DNA from 4 places in the Shewanella sp. SM20 genome. Region 1 is predicted to be linked to each of the others. Evidence: predicted binding sites of a transcription regulator. Region 1 holds the regulator's gene; each other region holds the start of a gene.
The links. Region 1 encodes sigma-54, which starts transcription at its own class of promoters, with help from an activator protein. Its sites were predicted from a motif close to GTTGGCACGNNNNTNGNNT; they were not measured.

Region 2: the regulator sigma-54 is predicted to act here: its motif matches at 1,913-1,931, upstream of flhA (flagellar biosynthesis protein FlhA).
Region 3: the regulator sigma-54 is predicted to act here: its motif matches at 1,898-1,916, upstream of flgA (flagellar basal body P-ring formation chaperone FlgA).
Region 4: the regulator sigma-54 is predicted to act here: its motif matches at 3,907-3,925, upstream of glnA (glutamate--ammonia ligase).

The regions. Positions count from the first base shown of each region.
Region 1 covers NZ_JAKKRK010000031.1:48,093-54,072, forward strand. Annotated here, with positions in the region: gene L5M18_RS14035 (KpsF/GutQ family sugar-phosphate isomerase) at 1-434, shown strand, start outside; gene kdsC (3-deoxy-manno-octulosonate-8-phosphatase KdsC) at 434-985, shown strand; gene lptC (LPS export ABC transporter periplasmic protein LptC) at 982-1,542, shown strand; gene lptA (lipopolysaccharide transport periplasmic protein LptA) at 1,529-2,083, shown strand; gene lptB (LPS export ABC transporter ATP-binding protein) at 2,080-2,811, shown strand; gene L5M18_RS14060 (RNA polymerase factor sigma-54) at 2,919-4,397, shown strand; gene hpf (ribosome hibernation promoting factor) at 4,426-4,713, shown strand; gene ptsN (PTS IIA-like nitrogen regulatory protein PtsN) at 4,716-5,159, shown strand; gene rapZ (RNase adapter RapZ) at 5,156-5,980, shown strand, end outside.
Region 2 covers NZ_JAKKRK010000041.1:16,417-22,396, forward strand. Annotated here, with positions in the region: gene fliR (flagellar biosynthetic protein FliR) at 1-635, shown strand, start outside; gene flhB (flagellar biosynthesis protein FlhB) at 654-1,784, shown strand; gene flhA (flagellar biosynthesis protein FlhA) at 1,967-4,066, shown strand; gene flhF (flagellar biosynthesis protein FlhF) at 4,078-5,460, shown strand; gene L5M18_RS16365 (MinD/ParA family protein) at 5,465-5,980, shown strand, end outside.
Region 3 covers NZ_JAKKRK010000007.1:16,069-22,048, forward strand. Annotated here, with positions in the region: gene L5M18_RS04670 (CheR family methyltransferase) at 1-826, opposite strand, end outside; gene L5M18_RS04675 (chemotaxis protein CheV) at 927-1,847, opposite strand; gene flgA (flagellar basal body P-ring formation chaperone FlgA) at 2,050-2,757, shown strand; gene flgM (flagellar biosynthesis anti-sigma factor FlgM) at 2,833-3,156, shown strand; gene L5M18_RS04690 (flagella synthesis protein FlgN) at 3,159-3,584, shown strand; gene L5M18_RS04695 (LPP20 family lipoprotein) at 3,712-4,161, opposite strand; gene L5M18_RS04700 (FlgO family outer membrane protein) at 4,158-4,790, opposite strand; gene L5M18_RS04705 (flagellar assembly protein FlgT) at 5,071-5,980, shown strand, end outside.
Region 4 covers NZ_JAKKRK010000027.1:62,486-68,465, forward strand. Annotated here, with positions in the region: gene L5M18_RS12845 (GGDEF domain-containing protein) at 53-1,078, shown strand; gene typA (translational GTPase TypA) at 1,191-3,002, opposite strand; gene glnA (glutamate--ammonia ligase) at 4,013-5,422, shown strand; partial or broken gene L5M18_RS12860 (transposase) at 5,915-5,980, shown strand, end outside.

The sequences.
Region 1 (5,980 bases):
GTGATGATTTTGCTATGTCCCATCCCGGCGGTGCATTAGGACGTAAGTTGCTGTTAAAAGTCTGCGATGTCATGCATAGCGGTGATGACTTACCGCTCGTCAACCACGATATTTGCATCACAGAAGCTCTGTACGAAATCTCCAAGAAAGGCTTAGGCATGACGGCGATTATTGATGATCAGCGCAAGCTGGTTGGTATCTTCACCGACGGTGATTTACGCCGCGTTATTGATGCCGAAGTGAATTTACGCACGACGCCCATTGCCGATGTGATGACCCGTAACTGCGTCACGATCACGGATAATGTATTGGCCGCCCAAGCGCTGCAAGTGATGGACTCAAAAAACATCAACGGATTAATTGTTATTGATAAAGACCGCCATCCTATCGGCGCTCTTAACATGCTAGACATGGTTAAAGCAGGAGTCATTTAATGCCACAGCAAGGATTTTACGGCCCAATCAGTGATGATGTGTGGCAACGCGCGCAAAAGATTAAACTGTTAATCTGTGACGTCGATGGGGTGTTTTCCGACGGCCGTATTTACTTGAGCAATAGCGGCGAAGAGCTCAAAGCCTTCCATACCCGTGACGGTTATGGCGTGCGCTCACTACTCACCAGCGGTTTCAACCTCGCCGTGATCACAGGACGTCAATCCAAAATCGTTGAAAACCGTATGACAGCCCTTGGTGTTACCCATATTTACCAAGGCGTAGATAATAAGTTCGAGCCCTATGAAGCATTGCTCGCACTTTATGGTGTCACCCCAGAAGAAGTGGCTTATATCGGTGATGATATTGTCGATCTCCCCGTGATGAATGTCGTCGGTTTAGCGGTCAGTGTTGCCGATGGTCATCCCTATGTGCGTCAGCACGCCCACTTTGTCACTACGCTCAATGGTGGCCACGGTGCACTGCGTGAACTCACAGATCTGTTACTCCTAAGTCAAAATAAATTCACTTCGGCCCATGGAATGAGTATATGAGTCGTGTGACACTCGCGATTATCGCTTTTTTTGGAACTGCACTAGCGCTTTACTGGCAGGTCCAGAACAAACACAGCGGTGATTCCGATAACAGAGTTAAAGATCAAAATACCCCAGATTTCATCGTTGAAGATCTGCGCAGTGCTGAGTTCAATGAGCAAGGACTAGTGAATAGCCGTGTGACGGCGAAACACATGGAACATTATGATTCAACGAATCAAACTTTCTTTACTCAACCTGTTTATCTTGTTTATCCAGACCAAGGTAAAGCACAATGGCAACTCAGGGCAGATCAGGGCAAGCTAAACAAGGAAACTGGCAAGGTTGTATTAGAAAATAATGTTATTATCGATGCCATTAGCCCAGAAGAACCGATTCAGACCTTGTCCACCAGTTATCTGGAACTCGATCTCAACACTATGATAATGACCTCTGACCGTACCATTTACGTCACAGGGAAAGATTTTAATATTCAAGGCCAAGGCCTTTATGCCGACCTCAACGCGCAAGAAGTGCAATTGACCAGTCAGGTAGTAGGAACATATGAAGCAAAATAACGTATTACTTGCCAGCCTAATGCTAATTATGAGCATGAGTGCTTTCGCGAAAGTCGGCGACTTAAAGCAAGAAGTCAAAATTAAAGCCGTGAGCCAAACTGCGGATATCAAAAACAACCAGATCATCTTCTTTGGTCCGGTGGAAGTGACCCAAGGCTCAATAAAAATCCAAGCAAATGAACTGCGTGCATTTTCTGCTGAAGGTGAAAATAGCAAAACTTTGGTCGCAACAGGCAACCCTGCTACGTATAGCCAAATATTAGACGATGGCCGTCCTGCATCGGCGAGCGCGAAAGAAATTCGTTACGATATGGCAAGCCGCACCTTAACACTGAAAGGTATGGCGTCATTAGATCAAGCGGGTAGCCAAGTTACAGGCAATTTAATCCGCTATAACATGATTCAACAGAAATTGATGGCCGAGAGTACTGGCAGTGGTGACGATCGCGTGATCACTATTATTCAGCCTGAAAACTATCAAGATGATGCTAAATCAGACGCTCCGGCGGATAAACCTGTAAAAAAGCAGGACTCTAAATGACCCAAATCACCTTAAGAGCACAAAATCTGGCGAAAAGTTACAAGAGTCGCCAAGTGGTTAAAGACGTCAGTCTGACGGTAAAAACCGGTCAAGTCGTTGGCCTACTCGGTCCGAACGGCGCGGGTAAAACCACGACCTTTTACATGGTTGTCGGGCTAGTGAAGAGCGATAAGGGACATATCTTTATCGACGATGATGATTTAACCGCAGATCCTATGCATCTGCGTGCCCGCAAAGGCATAGGTTACTTACCGCAGGAAGCCAGTATCTTTCGTAAGCTAACTGTTCATGACAACATCATGGCCGTACTGCAAACTCGTAAAGAACTTAAAAACGAAGAACGAGAAGAAGAACTAGAACATCTGCTCGAAGAGTTTCATATCACCCACATCCGTGACAGCCAAGGCATGTCATTGTCGGGTGGCGAACGTCGTCGCGTCGAAATTGCGCGAGCTTTAGCCGCTAATCCTAAGTTCATTTTGCTCGATGAACCGTTTGCCGGCGTCGATCCTATTTCGGTTATCGACATCAAGAAGATTATCGAACAACTCAAAAGTCGCGGCCTTGGCGTACTGATCACAGACCATAATGTCCGCGAGACATTAGATGTATGTGAACATGCTTATATTGTGAGTCACGGAAACCTGATTGCCGAAGGGACTCCAGCAGAGATCTTAGACAATCAGCAAGTTAGGGCTGTGTACTTAGGTGAACAATTCAGGCTATAGTTAATCGAGCGAAGCCAATGGAGGCAATTTATACCGCCATTGGGCTTCACTCAAGATAATAATAAGCGACCTCATCCAACAATAATAACGTAGGGATCAGCGGTAACATGAAAGCGTCACTCCAGCTCAAACTGGGTCAACAGTTAACCATGACGCCACAATTACAACAGGCCATACGTCTGTTGCAACTGTCGTCATTAGAACTGCAGCAAGAGATCCAGCAAGCATTAGATTCTAATCCCCTTCTCGAGCTGGAAGAGGATCAATTCGACGCCACTAAAACCCCTGTAAACCAAACGCTATCCGATACGGATTTCAGTGAATCTAGCACTCTGCCACCAGAAAAAGACAGCTCCACCATAGACACGGCAGAGTCGCTAACCAAAGAATCCATGCCCGATGAGCTCCCCATGGACACCACATGGGATGAAGTGTTTACCGCCTCCCCAAACTCAGGCCCCGGCGGCAGTCGTGAAGACGATATGCCCTTCCAAGGCGAGACCAGTGAAGGTTTGTACGAACACTTAGAATGGCAAAAAAACCTCACGCCGTTTTCTGAAACCGATTTAGCCATTGCCACCGCCATTATTGATGCAATCGACGATCAGGGCTATCTCACCCAAAGCACTGAAGAAATTCTCGAAGCCATGGGCAATCCTGAAGTTGAGCTTGACGAAGTCGAAGCCGTACTCAAGCGCATTCAGCATTTTGATCCCATAGGCGTTGCCGCCCGCGATTTAAGTGAATGCCTGCTGATCCAACTGTCGCATTTCGCCGCTGATACTCCCAACCTAGAAAACGCCCGTATGCTGATCAAAGATCATTTAGATCTGATCGCCGCCCGTGATTTTAGGTTGTTGATGCGTAAGACTAAATTAAAAGAAGATGAATTAAGGGATGGTATAGCACTCATCCAAACCCTCAATCCTCGCCCAGGTTTGTTGATCACGCCCAATAATGACGAATACGTTATCCCAGATGTGTCTGTGTCGAAGAAAAATGGCCGCTGGGTCGTTGAGCTTAATCCTGACTGCATGCCCAAAATCAATGTAAATCAACATTATGCTTCTATGGCACGCAGCACAAAAAACCAAGCCGATAGCCAATTTATTCGCGGCCATCTGCAAGAGGCTAAATGGTTTATTAAGAGTCTAGAAAGCCGTAACGACACTTTGCTTAAAGTTGCTAATTGCATAGTGCAATATCAGCAAGGTTTCTTTGAGTATGGTGAAGAAGCCATGAAGCCTATGGTGCTTAACGATATTGCTGAAGCGGTAGAAATGCATGAGTCCACCATCTCACGGGTCACAACTCAAAAATACATGCATACCCCTAAGGGACTTTTTGAACTAAAATACTTCTTCTCTAGCCACGTCGGGACTGACGATGGTGGTGAGTGCTCATCCACAGCAATCAGAGCCTTTATAAAGAAACTGGTGGCAGCGGAAAACCAGAAAAAACCATTAAGCGATAGTAAGATGGCACAACTTCTGGCAGAACAAGGGATCAACGTAGCCCGCAGAACCATTGCGAAGTACCGAGAGGCTATGCTTATTCCACCTTCTAATCAGCGTAAAAGTTTATAACCTACAGTGGATATCGGAGGACGTTTCTATGCAAATAAACCTAAGTGGACACCATGTCGAAATTACCGAATCGTTACGTGCATATGTAGAAGAAAAGTTTTCAAAACTTGAACGCCATTTCGAACAGATCAATAATGTGCACGTTGTGCTCAATGTTGAGAAAATGCAACAGATTGCTGAAGCGAGAATAAACCTCATAGGTGGTGAAGTTTTTGCAACTTCAGAGCATGCTGACATGTATGCCGCTATAGACGCCCTGATTGACAAGCTTGACCGTCAGGTTATTAAACACAAAGAGAAGTTAACAAAACACTAATAATGGAACTTTGTACCATACTGCGGCCGGAGTGCACTACCTGCGCCACTCCGGGCAGCAAGAAAAAGGTACTGGAACTCATCAGCGACTTAGTCGCTGCCCAGTACCCGACCCTCTCATCTCAAGAGATATTCGAAAGCCTAGTGGCGCGCGAAAAGATGGGGAGCACAGGTATAGGTAACGGCATCGCCATTCCACATGGTCGACTAGCCGATATAGATCAGCCCATTGCCATACTCATTAAGTGTGAAGAGCCGATAGCATTTGATGCTATCGATAAGCAACCTGTTGATATTTTATTTGCACTACTGGTGCCTGCAGACCAATGTCAGCAGCACTTAAGTACTTTGTCTTGCATGGCCGAAAAGCTGAGCGACAAGCAAATATTAAAGCAATTACGCAAGACGCATGATGAAACGGAACTCTATCAGGTAATCACTGGATGAAACTGGTCATAGTGTCGGGCCGCTCAGGCTCAGGCAAATCTGTCGCCCTTAGGGTACTCGAAGATCTCGGCTATTATTGTGTCGATAACCTTCCCTTGCCATTGATTGGCAGTTTGCTTGAGCAACTCAAAGGCAGTAACGATCTCGTCGCCATCAGTGTCGACGTGCGTAACATGCCTGAGCAGGATAAGGTCTTAGTGAAACAACTCGCTAGCCTACCTCCAGATACTGAGTTAACGAGCTTCTTCCTTAACTCCAGCGATAAAATTCTGCTCAAGCGTTACAGCGAAACCCGCCGTTTGCATCCTTTGTCGAAGAGCCGAGTCTCTTTGCAAGAAGCGATAAAGCTGGAGGGGAAACTGCTTGAGCCTATGTCAAAACTGGTCGATCACTACATAGATACGTCGAATTTGAATATCTATGATTTAAGCGACCAAGTCCGACAAATTCTCCTTGGTAGTGTCGATAAAGAACTCGTGATCAACTTCGAGTCCTTTGGCTTTAAGCACGGAATGCCCACCGAAGCCGACTTTATGTTCGATGTGCGCTTCCTGCCCAATCCCCACTGGGAGCTGGCGCTGCGGCCATTGACTGGCTTGGATGAACCCGTAGCTGAGTTCTTAAATCGCCAACCACTGGTCAATAAGTTCATCTGGCAAATCGAAAATTTACTGGAGACTTGGCTGCCGCACCTCGAGCGTAACAATCGCAGTTATTTAACTGTGGCCATTGGCTGCACAGGTGGACAGCACAGATCGGTTTACGTCGCAGAGCAATTGGCCAAACGCTTTAGTAACGGTAAACATAAAGTGTATGCCCGT
Region 2 (5,980 bases), on a different contig from region 1:
CCGTTCTTCCTCCAACTCAAAATGTGGATTTATTTTCGTTAAGCGCAGTATTCATCACGGCGCAGCAAATTATTATCGGTGTTGCCATGGGGTTTGTGACTCAAATGGTGATGCAAGTCTTTGTGCTCACTGGACAGATCATTGGTATGCAGACCAGTTTAGGCTTTGCCTCTATGGTTGACCCTGGTTCTGGCCAACAAACACCCGTTATTAGTAACTTTTTTCTTTTATTGGCGACATTGATTTTCTTAGCTGTAGACGGCCATCTTTTGATGATCCGTATGCTAGTGGCAAGCTTTGAAACTTTGCCGATTTCTAATCAAGGCTTAACACTGACAAGTTATCGATCGCTGGCTGATTGGGGATCGTATATGTTTGGTGCGGCACTCACTATGTCGATATCTGCGATTATCGCCTTATTATTAGTCAACTTGTCCTTCGGGGTCATGACCCGCGCCGCGCCGCAATTAAATATTTTCTCTATTGGTTTTCCGATCACTATGATTGGTGGACTGTTTATTCTGTGGTTAACCCTAACACCGGTAATGGCACACTTCGATGAAGTATGGTCGACGGCTCAATTGCTGCTTTGCGATATGTTAGCGCTCCAATGTAACGCTGATGGTCTGATATGATGGGATTAGGAGAGGCCCATGGCTGAAGAATCAAGTGGTGAACGTACAGAGGAACCCACGGGGAGGCGTCTAGAACAGGCGCGGGAAAAAGGACAGATTGCACGTTCGAAAGAACTCGGAACTGCAGCGGTATTGATTTCGGCGGCATGTGGGTTTTATATGCTAGGCCCAAGTTTGGCAATTAGCTTAACTCGGGTGTTTGAAATTGTATTTACCATGGATAGGGCGCAAATTTTTGATACTAATGAAATGTTCAACGTGTGGGGTGTTGTTGCGAGTGAAATAGCCTGGCCCATGGCTAAAATTATGCTATTGATTGTGGTGGTTGCGTTTATCGGTAACGTCTCTCTTGGTGGGATCAATTTTTCGACCCAAGCTATGATGCCAAAAGCCAGTAAAATGAGTCCCCTTGCTGGTTTTAAACGTATGTTTGGCGTACAGGCTCTGGTTGAACTCACCAAAGGCATTGCAAAATTTTCTGTAGTAGCCTTTTCTGCTTATTTTTTATTAAGCTTCTATTTCAATGACATCATGTTGCTGTCTAGCGACCATCTTCCTGGTAATGTTTACCATGCATTAGATTTGTTGGTTTGGATGTTTATCCTGTTATGTTCCTCGATTTTGTTTATTGTCGTCATAGATGTGCCGTTCCAAATTTGGAATCACAACAAGCAACTTAAGATGACCAAACAAGAAGTAAAAGATGAATATAAAGACACTGAGGGTAAACCTGAGGTGAAAGGGCATATACGGCAGATGCAACGTGAACTAGCACAAAGGCGTATGATGGCTGAAGTGCCAAATGCCGATGTGATTGTCGTTAACCCTGAGCATTTTGCCGTTGCGATTAAATACGATGTGCAGCGCTCTGCGGCTCCCTTTGTGATAGCGAAAGGTGTTGATGATGTGGCCTTTAAAATACGTGAGATTGCCCGCGCGCACAATATTGCGATTGTCTCGGCCCCACCACTTGCAAGGGCTATTTACCATACGACTAAGTTAGATCAGCAGATCCCTGAAGGTTTGTTTACTGCTGTCGCACAGATTTTGGCTTATGTATTCCAGCTGCGCCAATATCAAAAAGGACGCGGCCGTAAACCTATTCCTGTCCCACTCAATCAACCTATACCAGATGAATTGAAATATTGAACCACTAGTCTCAGATGGTAGTCATTGGCAAAGCTGATGATGTCGAGTTCATTTGTTTTTTATGGCTAATTTTATGTATATCAATCAGTCACAGTACATATCTTTCCTTCATTAATGGCTTTAATCTTGTTGGCGCGTTTTTTGCTTCATGCTATTACACGTCAAAGTTTAGGTTATAGCGAATGGATGTTAAAGCGACTCTTGGTCAAGTAAAACAAATTAGGCTCAGCACTTTTAAAGGCATTGGCACGCCGGTGGTTGTGCTTGCTGCATTGGCCATGATTGTTTTACCTATCCCTCCATTTCTATTAGACATACTCTTTTCATTCAACATTGCGTTAGCTCTCATCGTATTGCTGGTGGCTATTTATACCGATAGACCCTTAGATTTTGCTGCCTTCCCAACTGTGTTACTGGTGGCGACGTTATTACGCCTTGCGCTCAACGTTGCCTCTACTCGTGTGGTTTTACTTGAGGGTCATAATGGCGGTGATGCCGCGGGTAAGGTGATTGAAGCCTTCGGTTCTGTGGTGATCGGTGGTAACTATGCCGTTGGTCTAGTGGTATTTATCATTTTGATTATCATCAACTTTGCGGTGGTGACTAAAGGTGCAGGTCGTATCGCAGAAGTCAGTGCCCGCTTTACCTTGGATGCTATGCCTGGTAAGCAAATGGCAATCGATGCTGACTTAAATGCTGGAACCTTAAATCAAGACCAAGCGAGAATACGCCGTGCCGAAGTGACCCGTGAAGCCGATTTCTATGGTGCGATGGACGGTGCGTCCAAATTCGTTAAAGGGGATGCGATTGCCGGTATCATGATCTTAGTGATCAACATCGTAGGTGGTTTCATCATAGGGATTGTGCAGCATGGCTTAAGTTTCTCTGAAGCGGTTGAAATTTATACCTTACTGACTATCGGTGATGGTTTAGTGGCGCAGATCCCTGGTCTATTATTGTCAATCGCCGCAGCCTTGATGGTGACTCGTCAAAACGAGTCAGGTGATATGGGCCAAATGATGATGAGTCAGATGTTTGACAGTCATAAGTCATTGGGTATCGCCGCCGGAGTCCTGTTTGTAATGGGTATTGTTCCTGGTATGCCGCACATGGCGTTTTTAAGCTTTGCCTTTATGACTGCTGGTGCAGCTTATTTTGTTTATAAACGAAATGAAAACAAACGTCTTAAAGCGCTAGAACAAGTGAAATCGGGTCCAATAGAAAGACAAGATAAAGAGCCTAAAGAGCTAGGTTGGGACGATGTACATCATGTTGATACTATTGGTCTTGAGGTTGGATATCGTTTGATCCCTCTGGTTGACAAGGGCCAAGGTGGCGAGTTACTAAGCCGCATTAAAGGCGTGCGTAAAAAGTTGTCTCAGGAACTAGGCTTCTTAGTGCCCGCGGTGCATATTCGCGATAACTTAGATTTATCGCCTAATGCGTATCGCATTTCATTAATGGGCGTCGTCGTCGGAGAGGCAGATATTCGTCATGATTGCGAATTGGCGATCAACCCTGGTCAAGTCTATGGCAAACTCGATGGTATCGAAACGCGCGATCCCGCTTTTGGCCTAGAAGCGGTATGGATCGCTCCTGAGTTACGTGAGCACGCACAAACATTAGGTTATACCGTCGTCGATGCCGCCACTGTTGTTGCAACTCATATTAGTCAATTACTCACAAATAATGCCGCTAAGTTGTTAGGCTACGAAGAAGTGCAACAACTGATGGATATGCTTGCGAAACACTCACCTAAGCTGGTTGATGGCTTTATTCCAGATATCATGCCACTAGGACATGTCGTAAAAGTGATGCAGAACCTATTAAATGAAGGGGTTTCAGTTAGAGACTTGCGTACTATAGTGCAAACTTTGTTAGAATATGGCACTAAGAGCAATGACACTGAAGTCTTGACTGCCGCTGTACGTATCGCTTTGAAACGTATGATAGTTCAGGAAATCTCTGGCCCAGAGCTCGAAATCCCCGTCATTACTTTGGCGCCAGAGTTGGAACAGATGTTGCATCAGTCAATGCAAGCAACCGGTGGTGATGGTCCTAATATTGAACCCGGTCTTGCAGAACGCATGCAGCAGTCCCTTGCCGATGCGGCTCAGAAGCAAGAAATGGTCGGACAACCCGCCATATTGTTGACGTCAGGTATGTTACGCGCGACGCTGTCACGCTTTGTTAAACATACTATTCCTAATCTCAGAGTCATTTCATATCAAGAAATACCTGATGAGAAGCAAATACGTATCGTATCTGCAGTCGGCCAGTAGAGGACGCATAAGTGAAGATTAAACGATTTTTTGCCAAAGACATGCGCGCCGCACTGGCCCAAGTGAAAGAAACACTCGGCTCAGATGCCGTCATTATGTCAAATAAAAAAGTGAACGGTGGCATCGAAATTGTCGCTGCCGTTGACTATGACGAACCTAAAGCGAAAACTGCAGCCACTGCGCCAGCACCGACCTTTATGGACGTGAGCGACGATCTCGTGTCCCTGGGTGCTAAGCAGCCAGTTCGTGTAGAAACTCGCGCTAAGCCAGCCGCACCTGCAGACTCATTACAAGCCTTACTTGAGAAGCAGCAAAGCCGTTTGAATCAACAAATGTCACATCAGCAAGTTGATGCCGAGTTACCAGCATGGGCTAAGGGCTTACAAGCCCCTACTGCTGTGAAACCAGAACGTCGTGAAGCACCTTCCTCGTTTGATAAAAAACCACAAACATCACAGAAACAAAGTGCTGATATTGAGGCTATGCGTGATGAATTAGCATCACTGCGTAATTTACTTACACATCAAGTATCCTCCTTGATGACGGAACATAAAAAACGCATCGATCCCGTTGGTGCTATGCTCGAAGCCAAATTGCTTGAGGCTGAATTCTCCCCTGTGGTTGCGAATAAATTAGCCGCGCTGAGCCAGCATTATACGCCGGCTGAATTAGTCAGAGCATTACCACAAAGTCTTGCGAATATGCTTGATAATCAGGGCGATGACATTGTTAAGCAGGGCGGAGTGGTTGCATTAGTTGGTCCTACTGGGGTTGGTAAAACAACGTCATTAGCTAAACTTGCTGCCCGTTTTGCGGCACATCATGGTGCTGAACATGTTGCTTTAATTACCACAGATCATTATCGCATTGGAGCCTATGAGCAATTAGCAACTTATGGCAAAATAATGGGCTGCCCAGTAAAGCAAGCTCATGATCTAAATGAATTAGAGCAAATTCTCTATCAGTTTAGGAATCGCAAGCTAGTATTGATAGATACGGCTGGCATGGGACAGCGAGATATGCGCCTTTACCAGCAACTTGATAATTTAACTGCAAATAGCAGGATACCTATCCGCAGTTATCTGGTACTGTCTGCGACAGGGCAGCGCCGTGTGCTGCAAGATGCAGTCAATCATTTTAAACGCATTCCCCTATCTGGTGTCGTTCTCACAAAACTCGATGAATCTGTGTCGTTAGCAGGGGCATTAAGTGTGTTGATCCAAAACGGATTACCATTAAGTTATATTACTGATGGACAAAGAGTTCCTGAAGATATGAAAGTTGCGGATACCCTAGATTTAGCCCAGCAGGCACTCGCAGCGTTAGATAGTACAGAACAACAATCATTACAAGACACAGCGTGGTCAGATAATATGGCCTGTGCATTTGAGTAGATTTATGACCCTGGATCAAGCAAGTGGTTTACGTATGATGAATCAACCCTATAACGAAAAAGTGAAAGTAATCGCGGTCACTGGTGGTAAAGGAGGCGTGGGTAAAACCAGCGTTTCTATTAATACTGCTGTGGCATTAGCCGAAAAAGGCAAGCGTGTCTTGGTACTTGACGCTGACCTTGGCTTAGCAAACGTCGACGTCATGCTGGGTATTCGTGCCGAGCGTAACCTCTCTCATGTTCTCTCTGGTGATGCAGAGCTTGACGATATTATCGTGCGTGGTCCTAAGGGGATAGGCATAGTACCTGCCACCTCAGGAACACAGGGGATGGTGGAATTAAGCCCTGCGCAACATGCTGGATTAATCCGTGCATTTAGTGAGATGCGGACTCAGTTTGATATTCTAGTCGTAGATACTGCTGCTGGGATCTCAGATATGGTGCTCAGTTTCTCACGTGCTTCGCAGGATGTGCTAGTCGTTGTTTGTGATGAACCCACTTCGATTACCGATGCCTACGCC
Region 3 (5,980 bases), on a different contig from region 1:
GGTAATAAATGCCAGGGTTACAACGAACCATATCAAACTCGTCCGTTAAACCAGCGATAGATTCTGATGCACCGAGAAATAAAATCCCTTTGGGATTGAGAGCGGCAGCGAATTGCCGCAAAATTTTTGCCTTTGCCTCTGGTGCAAAATAAATCAGCACATTGCGGCAAAAGATAATGTCGAACTTGCCAAGCAGACTATAACTCTCAAGCAAATTATGCGCTCTAAAGTTCACCAACCGCTTCACATTATCCTTTAACTTCATATTACCTGAAGGTAATGCATCAAAAAACTGACGCTTACGTTCTTCAGATAAACCACGCGCTAATGCCAAACTATCGTACTCGGCATTTTTGCAGCGTTCCAACATGGAAGGAGATAAATCCGTTGCTTGAATCGAAGCACTACCAGCCAAGGCACCAGGCTTCTTCTGTTGATACTCAAGAATAGTCATAGCCAATGAGTATGGCTCTTGGCCTGACGAGCAAGCCGCAGACCAAATTTTAAGCGGACGCCCCAGACGACTGTATTCTGGTAGTAGGACATTATTCAACAACTCAAATGGATAACGATCACGGAACCAAAGGGTTTCATTGGTCGTCATAGCATCGATCACTTCAGCTCTGAGCGCACGCTCAGTAGGCTTCATCGAATGCTTAACCACATCAGATAAGGATGGCAGGTTATATTTGCCCATCAAAGGAGCAAGACGACTGCGCACAAGATATTGCTTATTTTCACCCAGTACGATGCCGCTGTGTTGCTCTAAGAACAACCTAAATTGATTATATTCAGCCTCAGCGAGTGATTTATTTGGCACATTCACATCCTAAATCCTATAGCAAGCACCAAAATCAGTGCGAAACCATCATGTTATAAAGTCGAGATTATAGCGTAAAGCGTATCTAGGTACTAACCTACAGCAATTACAAACTTAAATGCTTATTCACAGCAGCGGCCAGTTCGTCAGGATTAAACTTAGCGATAAAGTCATTAGCCCCCACTTTTTGAACCATTGCCTGATTGAATACACCACTTAACGAAGTATGCAGTACCACTTTAATATGCTTAAGCTTAGGATCATCTCGGATTTCAGCGGTCAGGGTGTAGCCATCCATTTCAGGCATCTCAATATCAGAGATGATGAGGGGGATCTCATCGGCCACATTATCCATCTCTTTGGCGATTTCTTTAAGCTTGTCTAATGCTTCGCGACCATCTTTTGCGGTATCAATTTGTAAATTCAATGACTCAAGTGAACGAATAATTTGCTTACGCGCCACGGCAGAATCATCAATAACCATAATATGGTAATGCTGAGTTCTGTCGAGGGTCAGTTTTTCATTGGCTTCTTCACTGATAGCCGTTTTAACCGGTGAAATCTCATCTAAGATTTTTTCCACATCGAGAATTTCAACTAATTCACCTTCAATTTCAGTCACAGCTGTCAGATAAGAATAACGACCAGCACCTTGCGGCGGAGGCATAATCGCTTCCCAATTCATGTTGATGATCCGCTCAACAGAACTGACCAAGAAGCCTTGAACACTGCGGTTATATTCAGAAATAATGATGAAACAGTTTTCAGTGCTCGCTAAAGGTTTTCCCCCTGTTGCCGCACTCAAATCAATCACTGAAATGGTTGTTCCACGAATATGAGCAACCCCCTTCACATAAGGATTAAGTTTAGGCAAAGTGGTCAGTGGTGGACACTGCAGTACTTCTTTCACCTTAAACACGTTAATCCCAAACCGTTGACGACCGTTTAATTTAAAAAGCAGCAATTCTAAACGGTTTTGTCCAACGAGCTGGGTTCGTTTGTTGACTGAATCAAGAATACTCGACATAACTCTGCCTTGTTGTTCTGTTTATGTTCGGCCCTATAACTCAGTTGAGTATAGGCATATTAATTGCTTACGTCTTATCTATCGATAAACATAGTCGAAACTGAGTCAATCTTCTGACAGTGATGCAAATTATTACAGTGGTCAGCTTCGAACTTAATAAAAGTATAGGTGCATTCTGGCGTTACAAGCTAGTCTCTTCATTATGAAAGTAAATTTAGTCTGTTTTTTTAGTCTTTTCACCCTCTTCATGCCCGCTTTAGCGAGTGCAGAGCCTATTGTCCCCACCGTATCGGCAATCTCAGAATTAGCTAAAGCGCTTATTTCAGAAAAAATATCCGTTCCAGAAAATGCCAAAGTAAATATTTCGCCACAGATGGTTGACGCAAGAATGCTGCCGTCACAATGTTCGTCTCCAATGAAAGTTGAACTGGCTAGCGATAGGGAAATTAGCCGTAATAACACCTTAAAAGTCAGCTGTGATACGCAAGACTTAGCTTACCCTTGGCAAATCTATATCTCGGTTCGGGTGGATATCTTATTCCCCGTTGTTGTCTCAACCGAAATCTTAGCACCAGGCGAACTCATCTCTCCTAGTCAAGTAGAAGTCCGTTACATTGAACAAAATAGCTTGAGAGGTGCCGAATTCGATGATCCGAGTAAATTGGCTGGCGTGCGAGTAAAACGACGAGTAGCAAAAGATAATCCCATATTAAGCAACAACTTATGCTTCGTTTGTAAAAATGATTCGATCTCTATCTACGTTCGTTCTGGCTCATTCGAGCTCAAAACAGCGGGCGAAGCCCTACAAGATGGCAATAAAGGTGATCGGATCAGAGTCAAAAATAGCAGTTCAAACAAAGAACTAGATGCTATAGTCACAGGCATTGGCGAAGTTGAAGTAAGAATGTAAAATAATCTAAAGCTTTTTTGTAAGCTGCCGATACCCCAGTTAAGAAATCCCGTACACACGACGCTGGAGCCTAAAATGGCAATTGATATTAGCAAACTCAACACTGCAACGACTGCGCAAGTTCGTTCAGGCGCAACGAAAACGAGCAGCGATCAATCTGCTCAAGTTGCTACAAAATCGACAACACCACAGAGAAGCGATTCAGTGGTCATTACGGCCCAGGCACAACAACTTCAAGGAGCTCAGACTAAAATGGCTAGCCTTCCTGAAGTTGATCAAAAGAAAGTAGCCGAAATCAAACAAGCTATTGCCGAAGGTCGCTATAAAATTGACCCTGAAAAGTTGGCTGCCAATATTGCAAGTTTTGAAGCCGAACTTAATGACTTAAATAAAGAGTAACTATGACTGAAATAGCTAAACTGGTAGATCTACAACACGCCCATTTGGCTGTTCTTAAGCAAATCATACTCAAGGAAAAAGGCGCTTTGGTTGACCAAAACGCCGATTTACTGCTTTCCCTTGCTAACGAAAAATCGCAATGTCTGAAAGAACTAAAGACTAATGATGATATTCTGGCAAAACACAGTGATAAATCGCTACTCACTCAGCAAGTCGAACTCGTGCATAAAATGGCCGAGATCAAAGACGCATTGACTGAATGCAAAGAATTAAACGAACAAAATGCCAGTTTAATTGAGATGAATTTAGCGAGTTTAAATCGCTTTGCTCAAGCTTTACAAGCCAGCAGAAACGCCTCCAGCCTCACCTATAACGATAAAGGCAAGACCTCGACTATCTCAAGTTTAGGCAATGATTTAAAGGCCTAACAAGCGCATCACTCCCACTTAGCATTCCCTTTTCTAAGCTCTGATTAGATATTAATGTCTTGTACAAAAAGAAAAGCCGCGTAAATACGCGGCTCAATACATGCTGTTGAACATACATTCAATAACGCTAGAAATACGTCACTTCCTTCACTCGTTGTGGACGGTTCTGTTGTTGATAAAGCGCCCAAACCTGTGAAAAATCAAGTTCTAACTCAGTGACATAATGCTCGCCTGCTGGATAACTCTTAACGACTCGTGCGCCGCGGATCACACCAGAAACTGACGCTTTGACATTATCGTCCGTCAACATCCAATCACTGACACTGCTGTTTGCCGTTATTTTCTGCCCATAAACTTGTTCTGCTAATTCACGATAAGCCACAATTTTTGATGCCTGCATAGCCATCAACACTCTTTGTGATTGCTCTTTAGCCGGTTGAGTCGCTAACGGCGCATATCCTATAGCCGTTAACTTAGGAAAACTCGGCGGCGGCACATCTTCCCATTGCACATATCTATCTTTAGCAGCGCAGCCAGTTAGCATTAGCGCCACAATAACAAAAAGGTAGCGTTTCATTTTCCATCTCCTAAAACACGTACTTCATTCATACCTGGACTCGCCTGACGATATAAGATGCCATTTTGTGAGACAATTTGCTCCGAAGGCTGCATGTAGTTTGCCAACTCTTTTTGAGTCACAAAAGTTTGAGATGCCGATACCACGCGATTGTTACTAATGTTCACAATCCGAGTATTGATCGCCATACCATTGGTTACTACGCTCATAGTCGAAACGACAAGATGCTCAACAGGAAGATCTTTCGACAATTTTTGCCAATCTCGCGTCAAAATAAAATCCCCGTCAGATGTGACTCTCAAGCCATCAGCTAAGTTTAAATCCACCACATTAAACTGAAAGCTATGGAGCGACGTCATTAATCCTTGCTGTAACTGTTGCGCTAACGCATTAGTGCCATTCAAATCGCCCACTAATACTGGTGTTGCAACTACGATAGGTTGATCAGAACGCAAAGCATCATTTTGCTTAACGAGCTCAGTCACTATTCGCTGTGCTAAATGGTTAATCACTGCCGTTGGCGGCAACCCATTGCCATCCACTAAACTCGGTTTGGGCGGCGTAACCGGTTTAGCTACACATCCACCTAACATTATCAATGTTAAGGGAATAATCACACGCTTTAGCATTGGATTTACCTCATCTATGGGTGCATTGGCAGTCAAGTGACTCACTTTCTAAGCTTCAAATTTTTAATGAGTAACAAAAACCAGCAATCTTTGGACCAATATTAACCTCAGTCCGACAATATTCTTCTATTACGCAGTATATCGACTGTAACGCTGGAAACTTTATCAAAAGTTCTCATACTCAGGCACGAAATTTGCTTTATTGACATATTAGATTAAGAGTCAGAAAACTGGCTCGATTGGTAATATCGCCATTAGCTTAGCGATAAGGATTGAATTGATGCACATACCAGGTTCAGCTTCGCTCATCATTTTGAGCCTTTTACTACTTTCTTTGCCCACCAGAGCCGAATGGATAGAAGCCAGCGGAGAAGCAACTATTATCAATGGTAATACAGCTCAAGCAAGGGAAGAAGCAATTAATCAAGCTGTTAGCTATGCGACTTTAAGCACAGGTATTCAAATATCCAGCGAGCAACAAACCTCTAATGGTAACCTCACACAAAATAACTTTGCGATAAATCGTAACGCCCAAGCCATAAACATCCAACTCGTAAGCGAGCAAATTCAGGGAAATAAAATATATGTATCCCTACGCCTCGATCTAAATGATGATCCAACACAACAGTGTCCTAATGGCCAATTAAAGGCCGCTATTTTAATACCTCAAACACAAATAAAAGATCGTTCTCAGCTTAGATATGGACAACTTTCAGGCTTTGAAGAGGTCATTTCAGAGGCGTTAGGGAACACTATAGAAGATTACTCTTCAACTGGCTTTAGTCACATCCATGCTAACGAGCGACTCGATATTGAACAAGACCTAGTGGATATTCGCGGTTATCGACTCCCAAGCTGGCTCAGTGAAATTACCGACAGCCAATATATTCTTCAACCGCAGATCATTGATATATCGATAGAGCCTGTACAACCCACCTTCTTAGGATTTTGGGATGAAGCTCCGCTAAGGCAATTTCAATTCAAACTCAGCCTCTATCATGGGATCAGTGGCGAAGAGGTCTGGAGCAAAAGCTACAGCACATCGGCCCCATGGGAATTTGAAGAACAGGCTATCATTGCTCCCAACAGTAATAGATTCTGGCGTTCCTCCTATGGAAAAAGTATTACTCAATTAATATTGCAAGCTACCCGAGATTTAGACAGCACACTTAATTGCAGGCCATTACTTG
Region 4 (5,980 bases), on a different contig from region 1:
TCCTATACGGATATTAGAAAAATGGTTTTATGTTCCCCAACGGAGCTAACCTATGCGACCCGACCGACAGCAATTGATCCATTCGTTATTTGACGAATATATTGAGATGTATGCCTCCCGTGATGACAGGCTAACTCGTCGCTTTAGTGATAACTTTAGCGGCTATGCAGGGAGCAGTGACCAGCTTGTCACCAGCAGGGAAGAATGGGTGCGAATCACTCGTCAGGACTTTGCACAAGTGCCTGAGCGAATCCACATCGAAATGTTAGATCTTTCTTTACAAGACCTTACCGACAACCTCGTGGTTGTGACTGCCTTTTTCCATATCCACTTACCTATCCCTAATCCTATGCTTTCCCGCGAGACAGCACGGCTAGTGTTGATATTTCACCGAGAAAACAACGACTGGATGATTGTCCACAGCGGCATATCCATCCCCTACGGCTTAGCCCACAAAGGGGAAATTTACCCGATCGCGCGATTAGAGGAACGTAACGTCGAACTTGAATCCATGATCACAGCTCGAACTAGTGAACTAGCAGAAGCCAATAGGCAACTTGAAATACTCAGCAATACCGACGGTTTAACCAATATCGGCAATCGCCGCCTATTTGACATGATGTTACAAACGGAGTGGAGTCGGGGACAAAGGAGCAATTCCTCACTGGCCCTCATCATGCTCGATATTGACCACTTTAAACAATTTAACGATCACTATGGCCACCTCGCCGGAGATGATTGCCTTAAACAATTAGCGAGTACACTGTCCCAGTCCGGTCGCAGAGCGGGCGAATTAGTCGCTCGCTACGGCGGCGAAGAATTTGTCATTCTATTACCGAATGTCGATAATCAAACTGTACTTGAGACAGCGCAGCACATTCATCAACTGATCCAATCCATTGCCATTCCACATGAAAATACCGACCTAGGCATTGTGACAGTGAGCGCAGGCGTCGCCTATCTGCAACCCTCTAACAAACAAAATGCTTTAGAACTCGTTCGCCAAGCGGACGCCGCCCTCTACCGCGCAAAATCCGCTGGCCGCAATTGCATACGGGTGATGGATGAGGACTACTAATACCCATTACTCAATTTATCCCAACAAAAAGCCCTGCACAGTTTCCTATGCAGGGCTTTTTAAACCGATAGACTCACCTTAAGGGCGTGTCACCTGAATTAACAGACTGGCATTAACCGCGGTTAAAGCGCTTACGATCGTTTTCAGTCAAGTGTCTCTTACGAACACGAATGTTCTTAGGCGTTACTTCAACTAATTCATCATCATCGATGAACTCAAGCGCTTGCTCAAGTGTCATTGTGATTGGCGTAGTCAACACTTGGGCTTCGTCAGTACCAGAAGCACGCATGTTGGTCAGCTGCTTACCTTTCAAACAGTTAACTGTCAGATCGTTTGAGCGAGCGTGAATACCAACCACTTGGCCTTCGTATACTTCAGCGGCATGGCCGATAAAGAGACGACCGCGATCTTGCAGACCGAACAGTGCGAAGGTCAACGCCTTACCCGTTGCGTTAGAGATCAATACGCCGTTAGCGCGTTGACCGATATCGCCACCTTTGTGTGGACCGTAATGGTCGAATGAGTGATAAATTAGACCAGTACCAGAAGTCGCAGTCATAAACTCAGTTTGGAAACCGATTAAACCACGGCTTGGGATGATGAAGTCGATACGTACACGACCTTTACCATCAAGCTGCATGTCTTTCATTTCAGCTTTACGGGTACCTAATTTCTCGATTACTGTGCCTTGATCTTCTTCTTCAACGTCAACAGTCAAGGTTTCAAATGGTTCACACAGTTCACCGTCGATAGTTTTCAGAATAACTTCTGGACGTGATACAGCTAACTCGTAACCTTCACGACGCATGTTTTCAATCAAGATTGATAAATGCAATTCACCACGGCCAGATACACGGAAGCGATCTGGACTTTCTGTTTCTTCAACACGCAGTGCCACGTTGTGGACTAATTCTGTTTGCAGACGCTCCAGAATGTTACGTGAAGTCACATACTTACCTTCTTTACCTGCAAAAGGTGAAGTATTAACTTGGAAAGTCATGGTCAGAGTAGGTTCATCAACAGTCAAAGGTGGCATAGCTTCTACTGCACCAACGGCACAGATAGTGTCAGAAATTTTCAGCTCGCCTAAACCAGTGATAGCAACGATGTCGCCAGCGTTAGCAATTTCAACTTCAGTACGGTCTAGACCCATGTAACCTAATACTTGGCCCATTTTACCGTTACGAGTTTTGCCATCAGCGCCAATAATAGTCACTTGTTGGTTCGTTTTAACGCTACCACGCTTGATGCGGCCGATACCGATAACACCCACGTATGAGTTGTAGTCGATTTGCGAAATTTGCATCTGGAACGCGCCTTCGGCGTCAGCATCTGGGAAAGATACTTTTTCAACGATAGTTTGGAACAGCGGCGTCATATCATCGCTCGCTACATCCGGATCTAAAGTTGCAAAACCGTTTAACGCAGAAGCGTAAACGATTGGGAAATCTAGCTGCTCGTCAGTTGCACCTAAGTTATCGAACAGGTCGAATACTTGGTCAATAACCCAATCTGGGCGTGCACCTGGACGGTCAATTTTGTTGATAACAACGATTGGCTTTAGGCCTTGAGCAAACGCTTTCTTCGTTACGAAGCGAGTTTGTGGCATTGGACCGTCAACGGCATCAACCAGCAATAATACTGAGTCAACCATAGACAGAACACGCTCAACCTCACCACCGAAATCGGCGTGGCCTGGGGTATCAACGATGTTAATACGGTAGTCGTTCCACTTGATGGCAGTATTCTTTGCCAGAATCGTGATCCCACGTTCCTTTTCAAGATCGTTGGAGTCCATCACCCGCTCAGTGGCTTCTCCTCGGGTTGCAAGGGTGCCTGACTGTGACAGCAACTTGTCTACCAGGGTCGTTTTGCCATGGTCAACGTGTGCAATAATGGCGATGTTACGTAAATTCTCTAGCACGGATAAACCTCTTACCATCAAACAAAAATAGGGATATTTCAGTAATTCGTTATGGTGATCGAGCTCGATCTACCACAATAAAAAGCGTGCCATTCTACTCCAGAGCGGCCTTGGCGCACAGGATTATTTTTGAACACTTATAAAACAATTCGCCAATCCTTGGGTAATTTCCGCCAATCATCCACTGAATGAAATCCTCTATAGCCAGAGTTAACGCTCTGTTTAATTGCCATATTCGTAGGAAAAATCCGAGTTAAGCAGCTGAATTTGCTATTTTTCGTATTCAATGTTAGCACTGCTAATGTCGATTTAAGCATCAGCAAAATCGACTTAGACACAGAGAAATTACCACGTGAACACACTGCAATAAATTCTGCGGCCCACTTAATCTAACGTTCATGTTGGCGTTTACACCCGATGGCATTAAGACTCACTTCATTGTCACGGGATACCTTTTTACGCATCACTGATTTCACTTGGCCTGTGAACAGCAAAGACATTTCGCACATGAGAACGAACTCTTTCCTAATAATATGATAATAAACCACTATTGGATTGATAATGCGTGGCATAGTTGGACAGACTAGCGTGGTTTTATGACAATTATGCGGCGGTTATGCGGTGATAAATAGTCCCGTGCAGTGCTGCAAGTATGTGCGAGCTTCACAGAGGCGGTACTTACTGAGATAGTGAAAGCCAAAGCGTCATTGCCATCTCAGTGCCATATAAGCGGTGCATGTTATCGCTGTGCATCCCAGCTTAAGGTTTGCATGAATCAATTCAGTGCGCACCAAAATGGAGTAATGCACCAAAATGCCACAGACAAAAGCACTATTATGGTGCACACGCGAATCCAATTAAGTGCAACAAAGATTTTAAACCATGTTAATCAGTAAGTTAAATTATTGGCATGGATATCGCTTTATAGCTCGTAAGTTTGGCTCAAGATAAATCACTTGAGTTAAAAGATTATAGAAGGGGCATCCCTTTACCCTACCGGAGGCTTGAGAATGTCAGTTGAATCAGTTTTAAAGCAACTTGAAGAATTAGAAGTTAAGTTCGTTGATTTACGTTTTACCGACACTAAAGGTAAAGAGCAGCACGTATCTATTCCTTCTCATCAGGTAGATGCTGATTTCTTCGAAGACGGCAAAATGTTTGACGGTTCTTCTATCGCAGGTTGGAAGGGCATTAACGAATCAGACATGGTACTGATGCCAGATCCAACGACATTCGTACTGGATCCTTTCACCGAAGAAACCACAGCGCTGATCCGTTGTGACATTCTTGAACCCGGTACTATGACAGGTTACGACCGTGACCCACGCTCAATTGCTAAAAAAGCAGAAGCTTACCTGATCTCTACTGGTATCGCTGATACTGTATTGATTGGACCAGAACCAGAATTCTTCCTATTTGACGATGTCCGTTTCGGTACTGACATGTCAGGTTGTTTCGTTAAGATCGACGCTAAAGAAGCGGCTTGGAACTCAGGCACTAGCTACGAAGGCGGCAACACAGGTCACCGTCCATTTGTTAAAGGCGGTTACTTCCCAGTTGCACCGGTTGACTCATCACAAGACCTACGTAGCGCTATGTGTTTAGTGCTCGAAGAAATGGGCCAAGTGGTTGAAGCGCATCACCACGAAGTGGCGACAGCAGGTCAAAACGAAATCGCCACTCGCTTCAACACCTTGACTAAGAAAGCGGATGAAATCCAAATTCTGAAGTACGTAGTGCACAACATGGCACACGCTTACGGTAAGACGGCGACTTTCATGCCTAAACCCATCGTTGGTGACAACGGTAGCGGCATGCACGTTCACCAATCTCTGGCGAAAGACGGTGTTAACTTGTTCGCTGGCGACAAATACGCAGGTTTAAGTGAAACGGCTCTGTACTACATAGGTGGTATCATCAAGCACGCTCGCGCGCTGAATGCTTTCACTAACCCAAGCACTAACTCTTACAAGCGTTTAGTGCCACACTTTGAAGCACCTGTTATGTTGGCCTACTCTGCCCGTAACCGCTCTGCATCAATCCGTATTCCAGTGGTACCAAGCCCTAAAGGCCGTCGTATCGAAGCACGTTTCCCAGATCCACATGCAAACCCATACTTAGGTTTCGCAGCGCTGCTGATGGCGGGTCTTGACGGTATCCAAAACAAGATCCACCCAGGTGAAGCGATGGACAAAGATCTGTACGATCTGCCTCCAGAAGAAGCAGCTGAAATCCCACAAGTGGCAACGTCATTAGAAAACGCCCTTGAAAATCTGCAAGCTGACCATGAGTTCCTGACAAAAGGCGGCGTGTTCAGTGAAGATTTCATCCAATCTTATATCGTACTGAAAACAGCAGAAGCTGAGCGCGTAGCACGTACAACTCACCCACTTGAGTTTGAAATGTACTACAGCCTGTAATGGCTAACTGCATGCAATTACTCACAGTATAAATGCATGCATAAAGTATAAAAGCCCCAACAGTTTTGCTGTTGGGGCTTTTTTGTATTGCTATTTTAATAATGCAACGAAATCAAACTACTGTTGAATCAGTTCTCCAGAGATTTGATTCATCTTAAGGGAAAAAAACCGCCTCAGAACAGCCATAAACAGCCATAAACAGCCATAAACAGCCATAAACAGCGCGAAAATGGGGCTTTTAGGAATGAGCGTGAATCACTCTGGAGAGTGATTTACTAACTCATTTGGGGACAGAAGTGTACTGATTGCCTTGCTGCATTAGCTGACAATGAATTATCTCAGGATATGTAAAAACTCATTCAACACATTTGTTAGAATAATTTACGACTCTGCGTACTCGACCTTTTTAAATACATATTGTAGTGGCACACTAATTTTGGCCACCTAAATAGAGGTGATATTATTACCTCGTAGATGACTTTAGGTGAACACATGAGATCGACAACCAGAAAAACATTTAGTGCTGAATTCAAACTTGAAGCAGCCCAATTAGTCCTC